One region of the Streptomyces sp. NBC_01013 genome, then DNA from elsewhere that is predicted to be linked to it. Evidence: riboswitches for the same ligand, from Rfam matches in the RefSeq annotation. Region 1 holds a riboswitch; each other region holds the start of a gene.
What was found. Region 1 has a riboswitch for thiamine pyrophosphate ahead of thiO (glycine oxidase ThiO). Riboswitches for the same ligand answer to the same signal wherever they lie in the genome.
Positions count from the first base shown of each region.

Region 2: it holds a riboswitch for thiamine pyrophosphate, as region 1 does, so the genes downstream of both, thiC (phosphomethylpyrimidine synthase ThiC) here and thiO (glycine oxidase ThiO) in region 1, are expected to answer to the same signal.
Region 3: it holds a riboswitch for thiamine pyrophosphate, as region 1 does, so the genes downstream of both, OG538_RS02675 (purine-cytosine permease family protein) here and thiO (glycine oxidase ThiO) in region 1, are expected to answer to the same signal.
Region 4: it holds a riboswitch for thiamine pyrophosphate, as region 1 does, so the genes downstream of both, OG538_RS09375 (thiamine ABC transporter substrate binding subunit) here and thiO (glycine oxidase ThiO) in region 1, are expected to answer to the same signal.

Region 1 covers NZ_CP108687.1:6,161,347-6,166,744, forward strand. Annotated here, with positions in the region: gene pknB (Stk1 family PASTA domain-containing Ser/Thr kinase) at 1-1,324, opposite strand, end outside; gene OG538_RS26840 (thiazole synthase) at 1,497-2,291, opposite strand; gene thiS (sulfur carrier protein ThiS) at 2,294-2,494, opposite strand; gene thiO (glycine oxidase ThiO) at 2,569-3,750, opposite strand; TPP riboswitch at 3,748-3,860, opposite strand; gene OG538_RS26855 (NAD(P)/FAD-dependent oxidoreductase) at 4,074-5,261, shown strand; gene OG538_RS26860 (Rv2175c family DNA-binding protein) at 5,330-5,398, shown strand, end outside.
Region 2 covers NZ_CP108687.1:4,112,859-4,118,256, reverse strand. Annotated here, with positions in the region: gene OG538_RS17820 (cupin domain-containing protein) at 1-262, shown strand, start outside; gene OG538_RS17815 (DUF5326 family protein) at 410-622, shown strand; gene OG538_RS17810 (IclR family transcriptional regulator) at 864-1,634, shown strand; gene OG538_RS17805 (SsgA family sporulation/cell division regulator) at 1,736-2,173, shown strand; gene OG538_RS17800 (YibE/F family protein) at 2,254-3,585, opposite strand; TPP riboswitch at 3,656-3,789, shown strand; gene thiC (phosphomethylpyrimidine synthase ThiC) at 3,782-5,398, shown strand, end outside.
Region 3 covers NZ_CP108687.1:614,507-619,904, forward strand. Annotated here, with positions in the region: gene OG538_RS02650 (TetR/AcrR family transcriptional regulator) at 1-545, shown strand, start outside; gene OG538_RS02655 (SPFH domain-containing protein) at 752-1,765, shown strand; gene OG538_RS02660 (hypothetical protein) at 1,762-2,682, shown strand; gene OG538_RS02665 (NUDIX hydrolase) at 2,756-3,259, shown strand; gene OG538_RS02670 (FBP domain-containing protein) at 3,316-3,810, shown strand; TPP riboswitch at 4,102-4,196, shown strand; gene OG538_RS02675 (purine-cytosine permease family protein) at 4,187-5,398, shown strand, end outside.
Region 4 covers NZ_CP108687.1:2,209,807-2,215,204, reverse strand. Annotated here, with positions in the region: gene OG538_RS09385 (hypothetical protein) at 1-194, opposite strand, end outside; gene rlmN (23S rRNA (adenine(2503)-C(2))-methyltransferase RlmN) at 503-1,609, shown strand; TPP riboswitch at 1,651-1,767, shown strand; gene OG538_RS09375 (thiamine ABC transporter substrate binding subunit) at 1,849-2,949, shown strand; gene OG538_RS09370 (ABC transporter permease) at 3,036-4,649, shown strand; gene OG538_RS09365 (ABC transporter ATP-binding protein) at 4,652-5,398, shown strand, end outside.

The sequences.
Region 1 (5,398 bases):
TCTCGGGACCGCGCGAGACGACCAGCGACACCGAGCCGTTGCCGCGGATCCGGGCACCCGGCTTCGGGTCGCTGCTGATCACCTTGCCGCGGTCGACGGTGTCGCTGTAGGCCCGTCGTACGCCCTTGAGTTCGAGGCCGGCCTTCGAGAGGCGTCCCTGGGCCGCCTTCTCGCTCTGGCCCAGCAGCGAGGGCACATGGGTGAACTGTCCGGAGTTGATGTACCAGACGCCACCGCCGACCCCCAGGACCAGCAGCACGGCGAGGACCGCCGCGATGATCCCGCGACGCGGCGCCCCTCGGAGCGACGCCCGACGGGCCGGCGACTGCGGGGGCAGCGGCGGGGACATCTCCAGCCGGCTGGTGTGGTGGGCGGTCCCCTGGTCCGGCGGCAGCACCCGCGGGATCACACTGGTGCGGTCCTCCGCGCCGTCGCGTACCTCGGTCAGGGCCTGCGGCGGCAGGGCGTCCAGCTGCCCGTCGGTGAGGCCGGAGCGGGCCCGGCGCGATTCGGCGAGCAGCGCCACCGCGTCGAACGGCCGTACCTCGGGGTCGCGGGCCGTGGCGCTCGCCACCAGGGCGTCGAGCGCGGCGGCGAGATTCGGGACGACGGCGGAGGGGGCCGGGACGTCCTCGTTGAGGTGCTGGTAGATGACCTGGGCGGGGGAGTCCCCGGTGTGCGGCTTGGTGCCCGTGAGCATCTCGTAGAGCACGACGCCGCACGCGTACACATCGGCGCGGGTGTCGGCGGTGCCGTGCTCGATCTGCTCGGGGGCGAGGTACGAAACCGTCCCCAGGATGGTCCCGGTGGTGTTCGTGACCGAGCCCACGGCGCGGACCAGGCCGAAGTCGGCGACCTTGACCCGGCCGTCGTCGCCTATCAGCACGTTCTCCGGCTTCATGTCCCGGTGGACGAAACCCGCCCGGTGCGCGGCCCCCAGCGCGGCGAGCACCGGCTCCAGGATGTCCAGCGCGGCACGCGGCTGCAGCGCGCCGCGCTCACGCAGCACATCGCGCAGCGTGCACCCCGCCACGTACTCCATCGCGAGATAGACGTACTGACCCTGGGCACCCTGGTCGAAGACCGCGACCACGTTGGGGTGCGCGAGCCGGGCCACCGACTTGGCCTCGCGGATGAAGCGCTCGACGAACGAGGCGTCGGTCGCGAGTGCCGGATGCATCACCTTGAGGGCGAGCACCCGGTCGAGCCGGATGTCCATGGCCCGGTAGACCGTGGCCATGCCGCCCACGGCGATGCGGGCATCGATGCGGTAGCGGCCGTCGAGCAGCTGCCCGACGAGAGGGTCCTGGAGGGTCGTATCCACGCAGCCGAGTCTACGAGGCACCGCGGACACGACCGACTGGCCGCAGCCCTACTGCAGCCGACCCGTGACAGGGACATGCGATCCCTCGTCATGGAAGGGCCGCGCCCCGGGGGGTCGGGCCGCGCTGTGGCACGGACATGAGATCCCCCTCACGCACCCCCGCCGGCCGGGCTCAGAACGCCGGGCGCTCCGGATCCAGCGCCGCCCGCCCCGCCACCGGCGAGGAGGCCTCGGCGAAGTGGCGGCGGGGGATCCGCCCCGCGCGGTGGGCGAGCCGCCCACCCGCCACCGCGTGGCGCATCGCGGCGGCCATCAGCTCCGGCTCCTGGGCCCGGGTCACCGCCGACGCCAGCATCACGGCCGCACATCCCAGCTCCATCGCGAGCGCCGCGTCCGACGCCGTGCCGGCGCCCGCGTCCAGGATCACGGGTACCCGTGCCTGCTCGATGATCAGCTGGAAGTTGTGGGGGTTGCGGATGCCCAGGCCGGACCCGATGGGGGAGCCGAGCGGCATGATCGCCGCACACCCCACGTCCTCCAGCTTCCGGGCCAGCACCGGATCGTCGTTCGTGTACGGCAGCACGGTGAAACCGTCGTCCACCAGTGTCTCCGCGGCGTCCAGCAGCTCGATGGGGTCGGGCAGCAGAGTGCGCTCGTCCGCCACCACCTCCAGCTTGACCCAGTCGGTGCCGAGCGCCTCGCGGGCCAGCCGGGCGGTGAGCACCGCCTCACCCGCCGTGAAGCAGCCCGCCGTGTTCGGCAGCACGCGGATGGAGAGCCGTTCCAGTACGGAGAGCACGGAGCCCTGCACGGTCGGATCGAGGCGGCGCATCGCCACGGTCGTCAGCTCGGTACCGGACGCGATCAGGGACCGCTCCAGGACGTCGAGGCTGGGCGCCCCGCCCGTCCCCATGATCAGCCGGGAGCCGAAAGCGGCGCCGCCGAGCGGGAAGAGGTCGTCGGACATGGTCAGCCTCCCTGGACCGCGGTGAGGACCTCGACCCGGTCGCCGTCGCTGAGCGCGGCCGTGGGCCACTGCCCGCGGGGTACGACGGTCTCGTTCAGGGCGGCCGCGACGCCCGAGGGCGCGCCGGTCAGCGAGGCGACCAGGGTCCCCAGGGTGGTGCCCGGCGCGACGGCGACGGCCTCGCCGTTCACGGAGACGTTCACGGAGGCGTTCGCGGACACGTTCGCGGCGGCGTTCCCGGAGCCGCTCGCGGAGCCGGGAAGCGCGGTGGGGTCGGTCATACGGGCTGCTCCTGACGTACGGGGGCGGCGGCGGGCGAGAAGCGGCCGGGGGAGAAGGGGCGGGCCACGTCGGGCAGCACGCCGTCGGCCAGCAGCTGCGCCATGGCGTCCCCGGTGACGGGGGTGAGCAGCACCCCGTTGCGGTGGTGGCCGGTGGCGAGGTGGAGGCCGGGCAGCGCGGTGCGGCCGAGCAGCGGGGCGTTGTCGGGGGAGGCGGGGCGCAGACCGGCGCGAGTCTCGGTGAGCGGCAGCTCGGTGATGCCCGGCACCAGTTCGTGGGCGTCACGCAGCAGTTCGTACACACCGCCCGCCGTGACCGTGGTGTCCCAGCCCATCTCCTCGCTGGTGGCGCCGATGACCAGCTCGCCGTTCTCGCGCGGGACGAGATAGACGTGGCTGCCCCGGACCACCGCCCGCACGGTGCGGGACAGGAAGGGGGCGTACGCGGTGGGCACGTGCAGCCGCAGCACCTGGCCCTTCACCGGGCGGACCGGGGGCAGGACGTGCTCCGGCACGCCCGCGAGCCGGCCGCTGAGGCTTCCCGCGGCAAGCACGACCTGATCGGCTCCCGCCTCCGTACCGTCGGCCAGCACGGCTCCGGCGGCACGGCCGCCCGTGACCGAGAGCCGCTTTGCCGGTTGGCGGTGGAGGACGACCCCGGCCCGCTCGCACGCCGTCAGCAGCGCGGCGGCCAGGCGTCGCGGGTCGACCTGGTGGTCGCCGTCGACCCGCAGTCCGCCGCGTACGCCCGGCGCGAGCATCGGCTCCAGGCGCCGGCACTCCCGGCCGGTGAGCCACTCCGACTCCAGTCCCGAGCGGCGTTGCAGAGCGTGCAGCTCGCGCAGGTGGGCGCGGTCGTCGGCGTCGAGCGCGACGGCCAGGGTGCCGCAGGCGCGAAAGCCGATGTCCTGTCCGCTCGCCGCCTCCAGTTCGGCCGCGAACAGCGGATAGCGCGCGGCGGAAGCGACATTGAGGCCGAGCAGCATCTCCTCGCCGTAGTGGAGTTCGGTGACGGCGGCCAGCATCCCGGCCGCCACCTGGGCGGCCCCGCCGCCCGGGTCGGGATCGACGACCGCGGTGGCCAGGCCGCGTTGTGCGGCCCGCCAGGCGACGACCAGGCCGATGATGCCGCCCCCGATGACGAGAACGTCGGACCCGTTCCCACGGTGTGTGCGCATGGGCGTCCAGCCCCTCCCTTCGCCGGCATGACCCGGATCAGGTTCGTACGGTCGGAGGCCGTCCAGCCTCCCTCTCAGCCCGGTACGCCAGGGCTCCCGCGAGTGATGTGCACGGCCACCCTAAACCCCTGGCCCGCGCCCCCGGCAAGGGAGCCGCCGGTGCCGCGGGCGAGGGCACGGGCGATGCGGTCCGGCAGCGATGATCCGGACACCGACTTCCTGACGCAACGTCAGGTGTTTAAGGTGGGCTGGTGGACGAGCAGACCGGACAGCAGCAGACAGAGCCGCGGCAGAGCCGCCGCGTCGTGATCGCCGGAGCGGGCATGGCGGGCGTGCAGACCGCCGTGGCCCTGCGCGAACAGGGCTTCACCGGCCCCGTCACGCTGATCGGCGCCGAACCGCACCAGCCGTACGACCGCCCACCGCTGTCGAAGGCGGTCCTCCTCGGCAAGGCCGAGGACTCGGCGTTCGACATCGACTTCGAGGCGCTGGACATCACCCTGCGGCTCGGCCTCGATGTGACCGCGCTGCGCGCGGCCGACCACGAACTGGACACCCCCGACGGGCCCGTCCCCTACGAGGTCCTGGTCATCGCCACCGGAGCCGAGCCCCTGACGCTGGCCGGTTCCGAGGGCGTGCCCGGGGTCCATCTGCTGCGCACCCTGGACGACGCCGCCCGGCTGCGGCCGGTCCTCGAACGGCAGCACGACGTGGTGGTCGTCGGCGCGGGCTGGATCGGCGCCGAGTTCGCCACCGCCGCCCGCGCGGCCGGCTGTGCGGTCACCGTCGTGGAGGCCGCCGACCGCCCGCTCGCCGGCGCCCTGCCCGCCGAGGTGGCCGCCCCCATGGCCGGCTGGTACGCCCAGAGCGGCGCCGCACTCCTCACCGGCGCACGGGTCGCCCGCATCGAACCCGGCCGCGTGGTCCTGGCCGACGGCCGCACCCTCCCGGCGGGCGCGGTCGTCGTCGGCATCGGTGCCCGGCCCGCGACGGGCTGGCTCGCCGGATCCGGGATCGAGCTCGGGCCGGACGGATCGGTGACCGCCGACGCCTCGCTGCGCACCTCGCTCCCCGATGTGTTCGCGGTCGGGGACTGCGCCTCCTTCCCCTCGGCCAGGTACGGAGAGCGGCTGCTCGTCCACCACTGGGACAACGCCCTCCAGGGCCCCCGGACCGTCGCCGCCGCCGTCGCTGCCCCCCTCGCCGGCCCGGAGGGCGGTGGGCCGGCCCCGGTCTACGACCCCGTGCCCTACTTCTGGTCGGAGCAGTTCGGCCGCTTCGTCCAGTACGCGGGCCACCACACGGGGGCCGACGCCCTGGTGTGGCGCGGCGACCCGGCCGAACCGGCGTGGACGGTGTGCTGGCTGCGCGACGGCGCGCTCGTCGCCGTACTGGCGGTCGGCCGTCCGCGCGATCTGGCGCAGGGACGCAAACTCGTCGAAACCGGCGTGGAGCTCGCCCCCGAGCAGGTTGCCGACCCCTCCGTTCCCCTGAAATCGGCCACGCTCTGACGGCCGTACGGCCCCCGTACGGTCGGCCCGGGTACCGACTGTCGGTCCGGGATGGCACGCTTGTCCCCGTGACCGAGATTGACGCAAAGATCGATGCTCTCGTCCCTGCCTGGCTCCACCTTCCCGACATCGCCGAA
Region 2 (5,398 bases), 2.0 Mb from region 1:
CTACCTCCAGTTCGTCCGCGAACGGAACATGTCTGTCGGTCTGTACGCCCTGGACGCGGGCGAGCTCGACCCGCAGCAGCCGCACAACCAGGACGAGGTCTACTTCGTCGTCAGCGGGCGCGCTTCGATCACCGTGGGCATGGAAACGACGCAGGTGGGCAGAGGGAGTGTCGTATATGTACCGGCCGGCACCGCCCACAAGTTCCACCACATCACGGAGGACCTGCGAGTGATGGTGGTCTTCTCGCCACCCGAGGGCTGAGCCGCTTCTCCCCGTGGGCCGAGCCGCACCTCGGGGATCCCTAGGGGATCGATCAGGGGAGTTCAAGGGCTCCGGAGCCCCGCAGGCCGCCCCTGCGCCTCTAGCATCGAAGCAGGTACTCACAGAGACGAGGTAGGGACGATGGCGGTGCGGGAGATATTCGAGGGGATGCCCTGGTGGGTGAAGTGGATCGCGGTGCCCGTCATCGCGATCGTCGTGTTCGGTGGACTGATCGCCAGCATCGTCGGTTTTGTGATCTGGCTGCTGTTCAAGGTCCTGCTCGTCGTCATCCTGGTCGGCGGGCTCGTCTTCGTCGTACGGAAGTTCATGTCGTCCTCCTCCTCGCGAAGCGACTGGTAACCGCACGACCGGCCGGGCGATTAGCCCAGCTGAGCTAAGCGGAAGGCGAAACGGCACCCGGCCCGGATGCTCCCGATACAGTGGCTGTCCGCTGCCACCACCTGGGAAAACACCGTCAGTTGCCACCCTGACCGGTGGTTTGTATGGCATCCGGCCTTCTGGACCCCAGGCCTGCGGCAGATCTGTGGGGGCGGCCCCCACAGGCGGGCTGATCGCCCGTCACCATGCCTGGGGGTGACCGTTGACCACGGCATCGAGTACCGCTGTTCCGACGTTGATCGGATCGGTGCAGCGGGCGCTGCGGCTCCTGGAGGCTGTGGGTACCCACCGTGACGGGGCGCCGGCCAAGCAGCTCGCACGGGAGGCCGGACTCCCCCTTCCCACCGCCTACCACCTGCTGCGCACATTGACCCACGAGGGATATCTGCGCCGGGAGAACGGTGTCTTCCTCTTCGGCGCCGCCGCCGAGCGGCTGGTGGACGATGGCGCACTGCAGAATCGTCGCAGCCGAATGACCCAGTCCCTGGGGCGGTGGCGGGACATCATCGGCGCCCCGGTGTACTGCGCCGTCTACCGCGACGGTGAGATCGAACTCGTCGCGGTCGCGGATACCCCGGCCACGCCGGCAGTGGAGGAATGGGCGGCCTTCGGCGAGACGGGCCATGCCCACGCGATCGGTCAGTGTCTGCTGAGCCAGCTTGACGAGCAGGCTCGCGAGGATCACGTGGACCGGCATCCCGTGCGCCCGCTGACCTGTCACTCCGTGCGCGATCGGCCGGCACTCCTTGAGCGACTGCGGTCGATCGAGCGTACGGAACCTGTCATCGAACGACAGGAGTACGCCCTGGGAACGGTCTGCGCGGCCATCCCGATCACGGCCGGATTCACGGCTGCCGCAATGGCCATTTCGGTCCCCCTTGACCAGGAAGAACGGTTGCTCCCCGCAGTCGAACGACTACGTTCCGAAGTGGCCAGCCTCTTGCGTTCGTTCGTGTTCTCTATCAGTATCTGAAAAATCACTCCTTGTGATCTGCTATCGGGTGCACCACGATGGCGTCAATAGGGCCATGGGGGATCATTCCTGGCCAGATTCATCTACTGCGGGGTTGAACGATGCGCGAGTCGGTTCAAGCTGAGGTCATGATGAGCTTCCTCGTCTCCGAGGAGCTCTCTTTCCGTATCCCGGTGGAGCTCCGGTACGAAGTGTGCGATCCGTACGCGATCCGGATGACCTTCCATCTGCCCGGCGACGCCCCCGTCACCTGGGCTTTCGGCCGTGAGCTGCTGCTCGACGGTCTCAACAGCCCCAGTGGTGACGGCGATGTGCACATCGGGCCCACGGAGCCCGAAGGCCTCTCCGACGTCCACATCCGGCTCCAGGTGGGCGCCGACCGTGCGCTGTTCAGGGCCGGCACGGCACCCCTGGTGGCATTCCTCGACCGGACGGACAAGCTCGTGCCGCTCGGCCAGGAGTGCACGCTGGGTGATTTCGAGGGCAATTTGGAAGAGGCACTGGGACGGATTCTGGCCGAGGAGCAGAACGCCGGCTGACGAAGGCGGTGCCCATGGCCTGTATGCCGGTCGAACAGCACACCTGCCGAACGGGTGAATCGCTCTCCGTGTCCGGGCACTCAGGACCTCGTCCGGCGGCGGTGCCCCCTGCCGCTTCGCGCGGATGCCGGAGCTCCGGAATCTGCGGCGAGTCCGGTGCGGTCCGCGGAGACGACCAGTGCCGCGAGCGCGGTGGTCACAGGTACCGAGGCGACCAGTCCGATCGAGCCGATCAGTGTGCGCACGATTTCCTCCGCCACCAGTTCGCTGTTGGCCACCGTCCCCACGCCGCTCTGGGCGATCGAGAACAGCAGCAGCAGTGGAAGCGCGGCGCCCGCATACGCGAGCACCAGGGTGTTGACCACTGAGGCGATGTGGTCGCGCCCGATCCTGATGCCTGCCCGGTAGAGATCCTTCGCGCTCATCGTCGGGTCCGCCTGGTGCAGTTCCCAGACCGCCGAGGTCTGGGTGACCGTCACATCGTCGAGCACCCCCAGGGAACCGATGATGACGCCGGCCAGCAGCAGTCCGCTCATGTCGATGTGCGGATACAGGCCGTGGATGAGGCCGGTGTTGTCGTCGGTGTTCCCGCTCAGAGTCGCCCAGCCGACGAAGAGCGAGCCGAGGAGCCCGATCAGCAGCAGCGAGATCAGGGTGCCGATGACGGCGACGGAGGTGCGGGCTGTCAGTCCATGGCAGATGTAGAGGGCGATCAGCATGATGGCGCTTGCCCCCACGACTGCCACGACCAGCGGGTTCGAGCCCTGCAGAATCCCCGGAAGGATGAACAGGGTCAGGATGGCGAACGACAGGGCGAGTGCCACCAGGGCCATTACCCCGCGCATTCTGCCCACGACGACCACGACCAGCGCGAAGATCCCGGCCAGCAGCATCAACGGGAACTTCCGGTTCACATCGGTGACGGAGTACTGGAGGTCATGGGGCGCGTCGGGGGCGTAGGCGACGACCACCCCCTGCCCGTCCCGTAGTTGCCGGGGCGCGTCGGGCTGGACGACCTCGACGAACTTCCGGCCCTTGTCCTGCCCGCTCGTGATCTCGACGGTGGCCTTCTTGCAGAGGGCGGCCCCTTCGGCCCGCTCGCCCGTGGGCGGTGCGGTCTCAACGCTGAGGGGCAGCTGGGAGGCGTTCACGTCCTTGCAGTCGACTCTGTCGATGTTCACCACCTTGCCCTGTTGGGTCTGCCGGTCGAAGCCGACACCGGTGCGCTCGTGCGCCGGCGCACCACCGGGCCAGAGGACCACGAGCCCGACGACGACCGCGGCCGCGAACGGAATCAGCACGGCGGCGATCACCTTGCGCAGATGGCCGGAGACGGGAGCGGCGGGCCCGTGGCTGTGCGTGTGCGCGTGCTGATGGGCCTGTGTTTCGAAGTCGCTATGAGGGGACGTCACCGGCCGATCATCGCAACTACGGAAGGGCCCTCTGTTCAGTCGGCCGATGAGGGCGCTAGCGTGGTGGCACCTTTGCACACGCGGGAGCTCGGAGCACCGGGCTGAGAGGGCGCTGATCTCCGTACGTCCGTACGGGACTCGCTGCGCCGACCGCCGAACCTGTTACCGGGTAATGCCGGCGTAGGGAGTAGGTCTCATGACCACATCGGACACGCGCACGCCTGCCTCGAATGAGAACGACGAGGCCGGAAAGTCCATCGGATGGCACAAGGGGTACGTCCAGGGCTCACGCCCGGACCTCCGGGTGCCGGTCCGTCAGGTGCACCTCACCAACGGCAAGGACGTGACGCTGTACGACACGTCGGGGCCGTACACCGATCCCTCGACCGAGACGGACGTCCGCCGGGGACTGGCGCCGTTGCGGGAGAACTGGATCATCGCCCGCGGCGACACCGAGGAGTACACGGGCCGTCCCGCACGCCCGGAGGACGACGGGCTGAAGCACACGTCACCGCGCGGTGGGCTGCGCAATCTGGACGCCGTCTTCCCCGGCCGTCCCCGACAGCCCCGGCGCAGCCGGGACGGGCGCCCCGTCACCCAGCTCGCGTACGCCCGGCGGGGCGAGGTGACCCCGGAGATGGAGTACGTGGCGATCCGGGAGAACGTCGAGCCCGAGACCGTGCGCGAAGAGATCGCCGCGGGCCGGGCCGTTCTGCCGGCCAACGTCAACCACCCGGAGATCGAGCCGATGATCATCGGCAAGCGGTTCCTGGTGAAGGTGAACGCCAACATCGGCAACTCCGCGGTCTCGTCCTCCATCGAGGAGGAGGTGGACAAGATGACCTGGGCGACCAAGTGGGGCGCCGACACGGTCATGGATCTGTCCACCGGCCGCAACATTCACACCACCCGTGAGTGGGTTCTTCGCAACTCCCCGGTGCCGATCGGCACCGTGCCGCTCTACCAGGCACTCGAGAAGGTGGACGGCAGGGCGGAGGAGCTGACCTGGGAGATCTACAAGGACACCGTCATCGAGCAGGCCGAGCAGGGCGTCGACTACATGACGGTTCACGCCGGCGTGCGCCTGCCGTACGTGCCGCTGACGGCGCGCCGCAAGACCGGCATCGTCTCCCGGGGCGGCTCGATCATGGCGGCGTGGTGCCTCGCGCACCACACGGAGTCGTTCCTCTACGAGAACTTCGAGGAGCTCTGCGAGATCCTTGCCTCGTACGACGTGACGTACTCCCTGGGCGACGGGCTGCGGCCCGGGTCGATCGCGGACGCCAACGACGAGGCCCAGTTCGCGGAGCTGCGTACGCTCGGCGAGCTGAACGCGGTCGCCAAGCGGTTCGGGGTCCAGACCATGATCGAGGGTCCCGGACACGTTCCGATGCACAAGATCAAGGAGAACATCGACCTCCAGCAGGAGATCTGCGAGGAGGCGCCGTTCTACACCCTCGGCCCCCTGACGACCGATGTGGCGCCGGCGTACGACCACATCACCTCGGGCATCGGTGCGGCGATGATCGCCTGGTGGGGTACGGCGATGCTCTGCTACGTGACGCCCAAGGAGCACCTCGGTCTTCCTGACCGGGACGACGTGAAGACCGGGGTCATCACCTACAAGATCGCGGCCCATGCGGCTGACCTGGCCAAGGGCCACCCGGGGGCGCAGGAGTGGGACGACGCGCTGTCGGACGCCCGGTTCGAGTTCCGATGGGAGGACCAGTTCAATCTGGCCCTCGACCCGGACACCGCACGGGAGTTCCATGACGAGACGCTGCCGGCCGAACCGGCGAAGACGGCGCACTTC
Region 3 (5,398 bases), 5.5 Mb from region 1:
CCGCCGTGCTCGACATGCTGAGGGAGAGCGGCTACGAGTCACTCACCATGGAGGGGGTCGCGTCCCGGTCCCGCTGCGGAAAGTCCACCCTCTACCGCCAGTGGGGCTCGAAACCCGAACTGGTCGTCGCCGCACTGCACGGGACCAGGCGCGGACTGCTGGGCCGGATCGACACGGGCACCCTGGCCGGGGACCTGCGTGAGGCGGCGCGCGCCATCGGCGAGGGCTCGGGGCGCGACACCCCCTTGATGCTGGCCCTGAGTCATGCCGCCCTGCAGAGCCCCGAGCTGCTGTGCGCGCTGCGTGAGTCACTGATCCTGCCGGAGCTCGCGGCGATCGACGCCATGGTCGCGCGCGGGGTCCAGCGCGGCGAGGTGGCCGCGGACAACCCGGCCGCGGAGTTCGTCTCCGCGCAGCTGCTGGGCGTGATGCGCGCCCGCCCGCTGCTGGATTGCGCCTACGCGGACGAGACCTTCCTCGTCCGCTTCGTGGAGGGCGCGGTCTTTCCCGCACTCGGCCTGGACGCGCAGGCGCCCGGGTCCTGAAAGACGTGGGTCGTCGCCCGAGCGGATGACGACGGCCCATCCGCGCCGCACCGTGGGGACGGGGGCGGCGCACAACCCGGGCGGCCGGTGACTTCTGCGGAAGCCACCGGCCGCCCGCGTCTTCCCGCCCACCCCCCTTCTCGTCCCCTTGACGATATGACGGTGGGATCGTTATCGTCTCCATGACGAGAACGAGGGGGTCCATCATGGCCGACATCACCCGGCGTTTCGGCTGGCGCCATCTGCGCTCAGCTCCCACCGCCCACATCCGCCACCACAAGCGCGGCCGGCTCGCCCACGACGGGGCGGGACTGAGCTTCTGGTACCGGTCGCTGAGCGCCGCGCTCTCCGAGGTGCCGGTCAACGACCGCGAACTGGCCATGGCCTTCCACGCCCGCACGGCCGACTTCCAGGACGTGACCGTGCAGGCCACGGTCACGTACCGGATCAGCGATCCGGCCGAGGCTGCCGCACGCCTCGACTTCTCCGTCGATCCCGACACCGGCGCCTGGCGCGGCGCCCCGCTGGAGCAGATCGCCACGCTGCTCACCGAGACGGCTCAGCAGCACACCCTGGACGTCCTGGCCCGCACCCCGCTGGCCGCCGCGCTGGTGGACGGTGTCGCCGCGGTACGCGAACGGGTGGCGGCCGGCCTGGCCGACGAGCCCCGGCTGCCCGCCACCGGCATCGACGTGGTGGCGGTGCGCGTCGTCGCCATCCGCCCCGAGGCCGAAGTGGAACGCGCGCTGCGCACGCCCGCCCGCGAGCAGATCCAGCAGGAGGCCGACCGGGCCACCTACGAACGCCGGGCCGTGGCCGTCGAGCGCGAGCGGACGATCGCGGAGAACGAACTGGCCAGCCAGATCGAGCTCGCCCGACGCGAGGAGCAGCTGGTCGAGCAACGCGGCACCAACACCCGCCGTGAGGCCGAGGAGCACGCGGCGGCCGACGGCGTGCGCGCCGAGGCGGAGGCGGCGCGCAAGGTGCGTCTCGCCCGCGCCGAGGCCGAAGCGGCCCGTGAGGTCGGCGCGGCCCGTGCCGAGTCACAGGCGGCCTGGCTGCGGGTGCACGGCGAGGTGGAGGCCGCGACCCTGCACGCACTGGCAGCGACCCGGCTCGCCGAGAACCTGCCGCGCATCGACAGCCTCACCCTCTCCCCCGACGTCCTCACGGGCCTGCTCACCAAGCTCGGCCGGACCTCACCGGAGACCCGGGCGTGAGTCTGGCCCCGAGGGCGGTCCTGGTCCACCGCACCACCGAGTACGAGGAGTTGCTGGCCCGGCACGGGACGCACGGTCAGGCCGCGTTCTTCCTCTCCAGCCGGGGCCGGTCCATCGACGACGTGGCCCGGCGGCACGAACGGACCCGGCAGGCCCTGGCCGACGTGGCGGCTGCCGTTCCGCTCCAGTGGCGCCACTCCCGGGTGGAGCGGGCGGACCTGGACCGGTTCCTGTTCGCACCCGAGGACGTGGTGGTCGTCGTCGGCCAGGACGGTCTGGTCGCCAACGCCGCCAAGTACCTCTCCGGGCAGCCGGTCGTGGGCATCGACACCGACCCCGGCCGCAATCCCGGCGTTCTGGTGCGCCACCGCCCGGCCGACGCGGCAGCGCTGCTACGGGCCGCCGTGGCCCCGGGCGCCCCCGCGGACGAGCTGACCATGGTCGAGGCGGTGGCCGACGACACGCAGCGGCTCGTGGCGCTCAACGAGATCTACCTCGGCCCGTCCGGGCACCAGACCGCGCGCTACCGCCTCGGCGTAGGGCCGGCGGACTCCCCCGCCGGGCCGCATGCCTCGTCCACCGAACCGCAGGCCTCGTCCGGCGTGCTGGTCGGCACCGGCACCGGCGCCACCGGGTGGCTGCGCTCCCTGTGGCAGGAACGCCGCAGCGCCCTGCCCCTGCCCGGTCCGTCCGACCCCCGGCTGCTCTGGTTCGTCCGGGAGGCCTGGCCGTCACCGGCCACGGGCACCTCGCTCGTCTCGGGCGAACTGGGCCGCGGGCAGGGGCTGCGGCTGACCGTGGAGTCCGACCGGCTGGTGGTCTTCGGCGATGGCATGGAGGCGGACGCGCTGGAGCTGACGTGGGGGCAGACCGTGCGGCTCGGCATCTCGGCCACCTCGCTGCGACTGGCCGTGTGACCGCCCGCCGGACACCGGCCCCGCACGTAGGCTCGGTGCCCCGTACCGGTCACCGAATCCCACGAGGAACACCATGGACAGCGAAGCGACTTCGCAGATCCCCGCCCGCAACTCCCGCCCGCCCCTGGCCCAAGCGGCTCTGGGTGTCGGCGTGATCGTGCGGGACGGGCAGGGACGGATCCTCCTCGGGCGGCATCACAGCGGCACCTGGGAGCTCCCCGGCGGCAAGGTCGATCCGACGCACGAGTCCATCGCGGCGGCGGCAGTACGTGAGCTCCGGGAAGAGACGGGGCTGGAGGCCGCCGAGCACGAGGTACGCGTGTTCGCGATGCTGCACGACGCGGTGCAGGGGATCAACCGGGTGACCATGGCCGCGCTGTTGACCTCCCGGGACGCCACCGTGCAGGTGACGGAACCCCATCTCATCAGCACCTGGCAGTGGATCCGGCCCGAGGACCTGCCGGCGCCGCTCTTCCACCCCACGGCGCAGATCCTCGCCGCCTGGCGCCCCGATCTCGGGATCACGCACCCTCCCGTGCACCGGCTGGACATCGTGACCGAGAGCACACAGGCATAGCCCTAAATCAATTAATCATTTGCCTAGGGCTCATAGGCAGAGTTAGCGTCGTCCGTATGAAGGCCGTGACCGAACAGGACATCCGCACATCGTTCGTCAACTGCTCCAAGGGAGAAGCCGGGCGTCTGCCGCTGCCCCGCGATCTCGACGAGCTGCCGTGGGACGATCTCGACTTCCTGGGGTGGCGTGATCTCTCTGCCCCGGGGCGCAGCTACATCGTCACCGAGCACGAGGGCCGGCCGACCGGAATCTCGCTGCGCTTCCCCTCCCAGCAGCGCGGTTTCCTCCACCGCAGCATGTGCTCACTGTGTCTGACCACGCACCCGGGCAGCGGAGTCTCCCTGCAGACCGCCCGCAAGGCGGGCCCGGCCGGGCGCGAGGGCAATTCGGTGGGTCTGTACATGTGCACCGACCTGGCGTGCTCGCTCTATGTACGGGGGAAGAAGGCCGTGGCCTCGGGCGCCCGCTTCAAGGAGTCGCTGACCGTGGAGGAGCAGATCGACCGCACGAAGGCCAATCTCTCGGCATACGTCGCCAAGCTCTTCGGCTGAGCGGGGACCGCCGTGCCCGCCCCGGCGCTCCTGCGGTCGGGACGGGCACGACCCTGCGCGCGGAACGGCTGCCCGGACGTGCTGGTACGTGATCCGGCCGGGGCCCGCTGTACGTCCCGCAGCCGTCGAGCCCGGCTCCGACCCGAAGCCGGCGCCGCCCCACCGCAGGCTAATCGCCGCGCAGACCTCCAACACCCGTGACAGCACGATCGGGCACGGCGGCTTCCGCTGCGCGTTCGCTGTCCGACCCGCCGCACCGCGACCCGCGCACGTCCGGCTATTCTGGCCGCCGCACCGGACACGGGGTGCCCCGCACAGGGGCTGAGAACACACCCGTCGAACCTGAACCAGTTAGCACTGGCGGAGGGATGTCTTCATGTCATTGCCGCATGCCCAGGACGAACACGCAGCCGCGGCCCCGCAGCCCGCGTTCCACGGGCGCATGCCCACTGCCGCCGGCGATCTGCGCATCGAAGCGCACGGGATAGCCCCCGTGCCCGAGGGCCGCCGCTACGGCAGGCCCGGAAGGCTGTTCACGGTCTGGTTCGCCCCCAACCTGACGATGACCGGCGTCTTCACCGGCACCGTCGGCATCGCGCTGGGCCTGGACTTCGCCACGGCGCTCACCGCCGTCGCGCTCGGCACGCTCCTCGGTGCCGTGCCCACCGCGTATCTGGGCACCTGGGGCAGCCAGACCGGCGCCGGCCAACTACCTCTCGCCCGGCTGGCGTTCGGCAGGGGTGTCGTGCTGCCCGGCGCACTGCAATGGCTGTCGTCCATCGCCTGGGACGCACTGATCGGCTTGTTCGGCGGTGACGCGCTGGCCCAGCTGTGCGGCTGGCCGTTCTGGCTGGGTGTGCTGGTCATGATGGCTGCCCAGGGTGCGCTCGGCGTCCTGGGGTACGAGGTGATCCACCGGCTCCAAACCATGATGACCTTCGCTCTCGCCGCCGCGTTCGCCGCGCTCTCCACGAAGCTCCTGAACGGTGTGCACCCCGCCGCCACCGGCACGGCGCACGGCGCCGACCGGGCGGGCGCCTTCGTCCTGACCTGCACGATCGCCCTGAGCCTGGCGCTGTCCTGGGCGCCGTACGCCAGCGACTTCAGCCGCTATCTGCCGCGCACGGCGTCCCGGCCGCACATGTTCTGGTGCACGCTCCTCGGGATCAGCTCCTCCTTCGTGGCAGTCCAGGCCCTCGGCCTGTGGGGCGCGTCCGTGTTCACCGACCAGACCGCCCGCGGCATCGACACACTGCTCGGCGGGGGCGCCCTCGGAGCGTTCGGACTGCTCGCCGTGGCGCTGGCCGCACTGTGCAGCAACGCCATGAACGACTACAGCGGATCGCTGGCGTTGCAGACGATGGGGGTCCGCCTGCCGCGTCCCGTGGCCGCGGCACTCGCCGCCGCACTCGGATTCCCGCTCGTGCTGTGGATGCATGCGGCCGACACCACGGCACGCTTCCAGAACGTCCTGCTTCTCGTGGGCTACTGGATCCCCGCGTTCGTCGCGATCGTGGCCGTCGACTGGATCGTCCGGGCCAAGGCCCGCGGCGGTTCCCCCATCGACCTGGCGACCGAGACCTCCCGC
Region 4 (5,398 bases), 4.0 Mb from region 1:
GTGGCGCGGGCGGTTCTGCGGCGCTGAGCAGCGAGGACCCCGATGATCACAGCGGTGTAGAGCAGGCTCTGGGCCACCCATAAGCCCGGATGGTCATTCCGGCGGAACAGGGCGCTGAAGCCCAAGCCCAGCAAGAAGACCACGAGTGCCTGCCCGGCCAGGCTGTGATGGAACCAGTGCTTCACGGTGCGCACGACACGTACCTCCCAAGAATGTGGCGGAATGTCCCTCTCGGGTCCCGGATACCCCGCCCGGCCCGATCCATCGGCACCGTGGCCGGCCGCGTCGCCGCTCGCGTGCCGCCTTCACCGGGAGCCACGAACGGGCTCACCTGTGCGCGTACGGCCCGTGAGGGCCGGCCGCCCGGGGTGCGATCGGTCACTGTCCTGCGTGCGGCCGGGCCGTCGCGGGGCCGTCGCGGGGCCGTCGGCGGCGGCCCGATGACGGACCTCACCGCTGACGAGCACCGGCACCTCGGCGTGTCTGCGACACTGGAGGAACCATGCCTAAGCCCGGAGAACTCACTTTCGTCGCGCCCCGCGGAGCCAAGAAGCCCCCGCGCCACCTCGCCGACCTCACGCCCGCCGAGCGCAAGGAAGCAGTCGCCGCGACCGGCGAGAAGCCTTTCCGCGCGCAGCAGCTCTCGCAGCACTACTTCGCGCGGTATGCGCACGACCCGTCGGAGTGGACCAACATCCCCGCCGGATCGCGCGACAAGCTGGCCGAGGCGTTGTTCCCCGATCTGATGTCCGTGATCCGGCACATCAGCTGCGACGACGACACCACCCGTAAGACGCTGTGGAAGCTGCACGACGGGACGCTGGTCGAGTCGGTGCTGATGCGTTATCCCGAGCGCGTCACGATGTGCATCTCCTCGCAGGCCGGCTGCGGCATGAACTGCCCGTTCTGCGCCACCGGGCAGGCCGGGCTCGACCGCAACCTCTCCACCGCCGAGATCGTCCACCAGATCGTCGACGGTATGCGGGCGCTGCGCGACGGCGAGGTCCCGGGCGGACCGGCCCGGCTCTCCAACATCGTCTTCATGGGTATGGGCGAACCGCTCGCCAACTACAACCGCGTGGTCGGCGCGATCCGTCGGCTGACCGATCCGGAGCCCGACGGGCTCGGCCTCTCGCAGCGCGGGATCACCGTCTCCACCGTCGGCCTCGTCCCCGCGATGCTGCGATTCGCCGACGAGGGCTTCAAGTGCCGTCTCGCCGTCTCGCTGCATGCCCCCGACGACGAGCTGCGTGACACGCTCGTGCCCGTGAACACCCGGTGGAAGGTGCGCGAGGTCCTGGACGCCGCTTGGGAGTACGCGGAGAAGTCCGGCCGCCGCATCTCCATCGAGTACGCGCTGATCCGCGACATCAACGACCAGGCGTGGCGGGGCGACCGGCTCGGCCGGCTGCTCAAGGGCAAGCGGGTTCACGTCAACCTGATCCCGCTCAACCCGACGCCCGGATCGAAGTGGACCGCTTCTCGACCCGAGGACGAGAAGGCGTTCGTCGAGGCGATCGCCGCCCACGGGGTGCCGGTGACCGTGCGGGACACTCGTGGCCAGGAGATCGACGGGGCCTGCGGACAGCTGGCGGCATCCGAGCGCTGAGGCCGAAATCGGCCGTGTAGCCTGGGCTCGAAAGCAACTTCATATTCCGACAGGGGAGCGCCACAGCGCTGAGAGTGCGGCACCGAGAACAGGTTGGCCGCAGACCCTCTGAACCTCGCCCGGGTCATTCCGGGTAGGAAGTTCGGACCTTACTCAAGCTGTTGCGCCCTGCCCGCTTCCGGTTTCCGCCGGTGCGGGCAGGGCCGCGTCTCTTCCTGGTCATACCCAGGAGGAATCACATGAGCACCACCAGGAAGATCGCGGTGACGGCCGTCGCCGCCGCAATCGGCGCGACCGCGCTCACCGGATGCGGCAGCTCCGACGACTCGGCATCGGGTTCCGGTGGAACCCGGGGCACGGGCTCCAAGACCGTCACCCTCGTCAGCCACGACTCCTTCAACGCCTCCAAGGGCGTGCTGAAGGAGTTCACCCGGCAGACCGGTTACACCGTCAAGGTGCTGAAGAGCGGTGACGCGGGCGCGGCACTCAACCAGGAGATCCTGACCAAGGGCTCGCCGCGCGGCGACGTGTTCTTCGGCGTGGACAACACCCTGCTCTCGCGCGCCCTCGACAACGGGCTGTTCACGCCGTACGAGGCCAAGGGCCTCGACCGGGTCGCGGCCGACGTCCAGCTGGACGACAAGCACAGGGTCACCCCGGTCGACACCGGCGACATCTGCGTCAACTACGACAAGAAGTACTTCGCCGACAAGAAGCTCGCTCCGCCGCAGTCCTTCGAGGACCTGGCGAAGCCCGCGTACAAGAACCTCCTCGTCACCGAGAACGCCGCGACCTCCTCGCCCGGCCTCGGGTTCCTCCTCGGCAGCGTTGCCACCTACGGCGCGGACGGCTACCAGGACTACTGGAAGAAGCTGAAGAACAACGGCGTCAAGGTCGTCGACGGTTGGGAGCAGGCGTACAACGAGGAGTTCTCCGGTTCCGCGGGCGGCAAGAAGGCCAAGGCGGACCGGCCGCTCGTCGTCAGTTACGCCTCCAGCCCGCCCGTCGAGGTGCTGTACGCGGACCCGCAGCCGAAGACCGCCCCCACCGGCGTCGCCACCGGGACGTGCTTCCGCCAGATCGAGTTCGCCGGCCTGCTCGACGGGGCGAAGAACGCGGCGGGTGGCAAGGCGCTCCTGGACTTCCTGATCGGCAAGCAGTTCCAGGAGGACATGCCGCTCAACATGTTCGTCAGCCCGGTCACCAAGGGCGCGAAGGTGCCGGACCTCTTCACGAAGTTCGGTGCCACGGTCGACAAGCCGACGACCGTCGCCCCCGACGAGATCGCCAAGAACCGTGAGCAGTGGGTCCAGTCATGGTCCTCGCTCGTAGTGAAGTAGCGAAGACTCCCGCACGCGGACCGGGCGCGCGCGGGAAGGCCGCGCGCGTCCGGTCCCTGCGCGGGGGCGCGGTGCGGCTCGGTCTGATGGCCGTGCCCGTGGCGTTCTTCGCGTTGTTCTTCGCCTATCCCGTCGCCGCGATCGTGGGGCGCGGGCTCAAGGCCGAAGGCGTATGGCAGTTCGGCCGGTTCGGCGAGGTGCTGGGCCGGCCGGACATCCAGAACGTCCTCTGGTTCACGCTCTGGCAGGCCCTCGCCTCGACCGCGTTGACCCTGCTGGTCGCGCTGCCGGGCGCGTACGTCTTCGCGCGGTTCGACTTCCCCGGCAAGCAGGTGCTGCGGGCGGTCGTCACCGTGCCGTTCGTCCTCCCGACCGTTGTCGTCGGCACGGCGTTCCTCGCGCTGCTCGGCCGCGGCGGCTTCCTCGACGGGCTCTGGGGTGTGCGGCTCGACACCACGGTGTGGGCGATCCTGCTGGCCCACGTCTTCTTCAACTACGCCGTCGTCGTGCGCACCGTCGGTGGACTCTGGGCGCAGCTCGACCCCCGGCAGGAGGAGGCCGCGCGGGTCCTCGGCGCGGGGCGTTTCGCCGCTTGGCGCCGTGTCACCCTCCCCGCGCTCGGCCCCGCCGTGGCTGCCGCGGCGCTGATGGTCTTCCTGTTCACCTTCACCTCCTTCGGTGTCGTGCAGATCCTCGGCGGACCGGGCTTCTCCACGCTGGAGGTGGAGATCTACCGGCAGACCGCGCAGTTGCTCGACCTGCCCACGGCTGCCGTGCTGACCCTGGTGCAGTTCGTCGCGGTCGGCGCCGTGCTGGCCGTGCACGCGTGGACCGTGCGGCGCAGGGAGACCGCGCTGAAGCTCGTCGATCCGGCTCAGACGTCCCGCAGGCCGCGCGGAGCGGGCCAGTGGGCGCTGCTCGGAGGCGTGCTGCTGACCGTGCTGGTGCTGATTCTGCTGCCGCTCGGTGTCCTGGTGGAGCGGTCGCTCGATGTGTCCGGCGGCCACGGGTTCGCCTACTACCGTGCGCTGGCCTCGGCGGAGGCGAACAGCGGAACGTTCCTGGTCGCACCGATCGAGGCGATCGGGAACTCCCTGCGCTACGCCCTGGTCGCCACCCTCATCGCCCTGTTCGTCGGAGGACTGGCGGCCGCGGCCCTGACCAGGAAGGCGGGGCGGCTCGTCCGGGGATTCGACGCGTTGCTGATGCTGCCACTCGGCGTCTCCGCCGTCACCGTCGGCTTCGGCTTCCTGATCACCCTCGACGAGCCACCGCTGGATCTGCGTACCTCCTGGATCCTGGTGCCGCTCGCCCAGGCGCTCGTCGGAGTGCCCTTCGTCGTCCGCACCATGCTGCCGGTCCTCAGAGCGGTCGACGGGCGGCTGCGCGAAGCCGCCGCGGTGCTCGGCGCCTCCCCGTGGCGGGCCTGGCGTGAGGTGGATCTGCCGCTCGTGCGCCGGGCACTGCTGGTCGCCGCCGGATTCGCTTTCGCTGTGTCACTCGGCGAGTTCGGGGCCACCGTGTTCATCGCGCGGCCCGACAGTCCCACGCTCCCGGTGGCCGTCGCCCGGCTGCTCGGCCGGTCCGGGGAGCTCAACTACGGCCAGGCGATGGCCCTCAGCACCATTCTGATGCTCGTGTGCGCGGTGTCACTGCTGCTGCTCGAACGTATCCGTACGGACCGATCCGGGGAGTTCTAGAGATGCTGACGCTGGAATCGGCCACCGTGCGCTTCGGTGAGCGGGCGGCGCTCGACGCGGTGGACCTGGAGGTCGCCGAGCACGAGATCGTCTGTGTCCTGGGACCGAGCGGCAGTGGGAAGTCCACCCTGCTGCGCGTCGTCGCCGGACTCCAGCAGGCCGACGGCGGGCGGGTGTTGCTCGACGGCGCGGACCAGGACGGGGTGCCGGTCCATCGGCGCGGGCTCGGCCTGATGTTCCAGGACCACCAGCTCTTCCCGCATCGGGACGTCGGCGAGAACGTCGCCTTCGGGCTGCGGATGCGCGGTGTGGACAGGAGCGAGCAGGACCGTCGGGTCGGCGAACTGCTCGACCTGGTGGGGCTTCCCGGTGCCGAACGACGGGCCGTCGCCGCGCTCTCGGGCGGCGAACAGCAGCGCGTCGCCCTCGCGCGCGCCCTCGCCCCCCGGCCCAAACTGCTGATGCTGGACGAACCGCTCGGCCAGCTGGACCGCAGCCTGCGCGAACGCCTCGTCGTCGAACTGCGCACGCTCTTCGGCCGGCTGGGTACGACGGTGCTCGCCGTCACCCACGACCAGGGCGAGGCCTTCGCACTCGCCGACCGGGTCGTCGTGATGCGTGACGGACACATCGCGCAGGTGGGCACGCCCCTGGAGGTCTGGCAGCGTCCCGCTTCCGCCTTCGTCGCCCGCTTCCTCGGTTTCGACAACGTGGTGGACGCGATGGTCACCGGTGAGACCGCCGACACC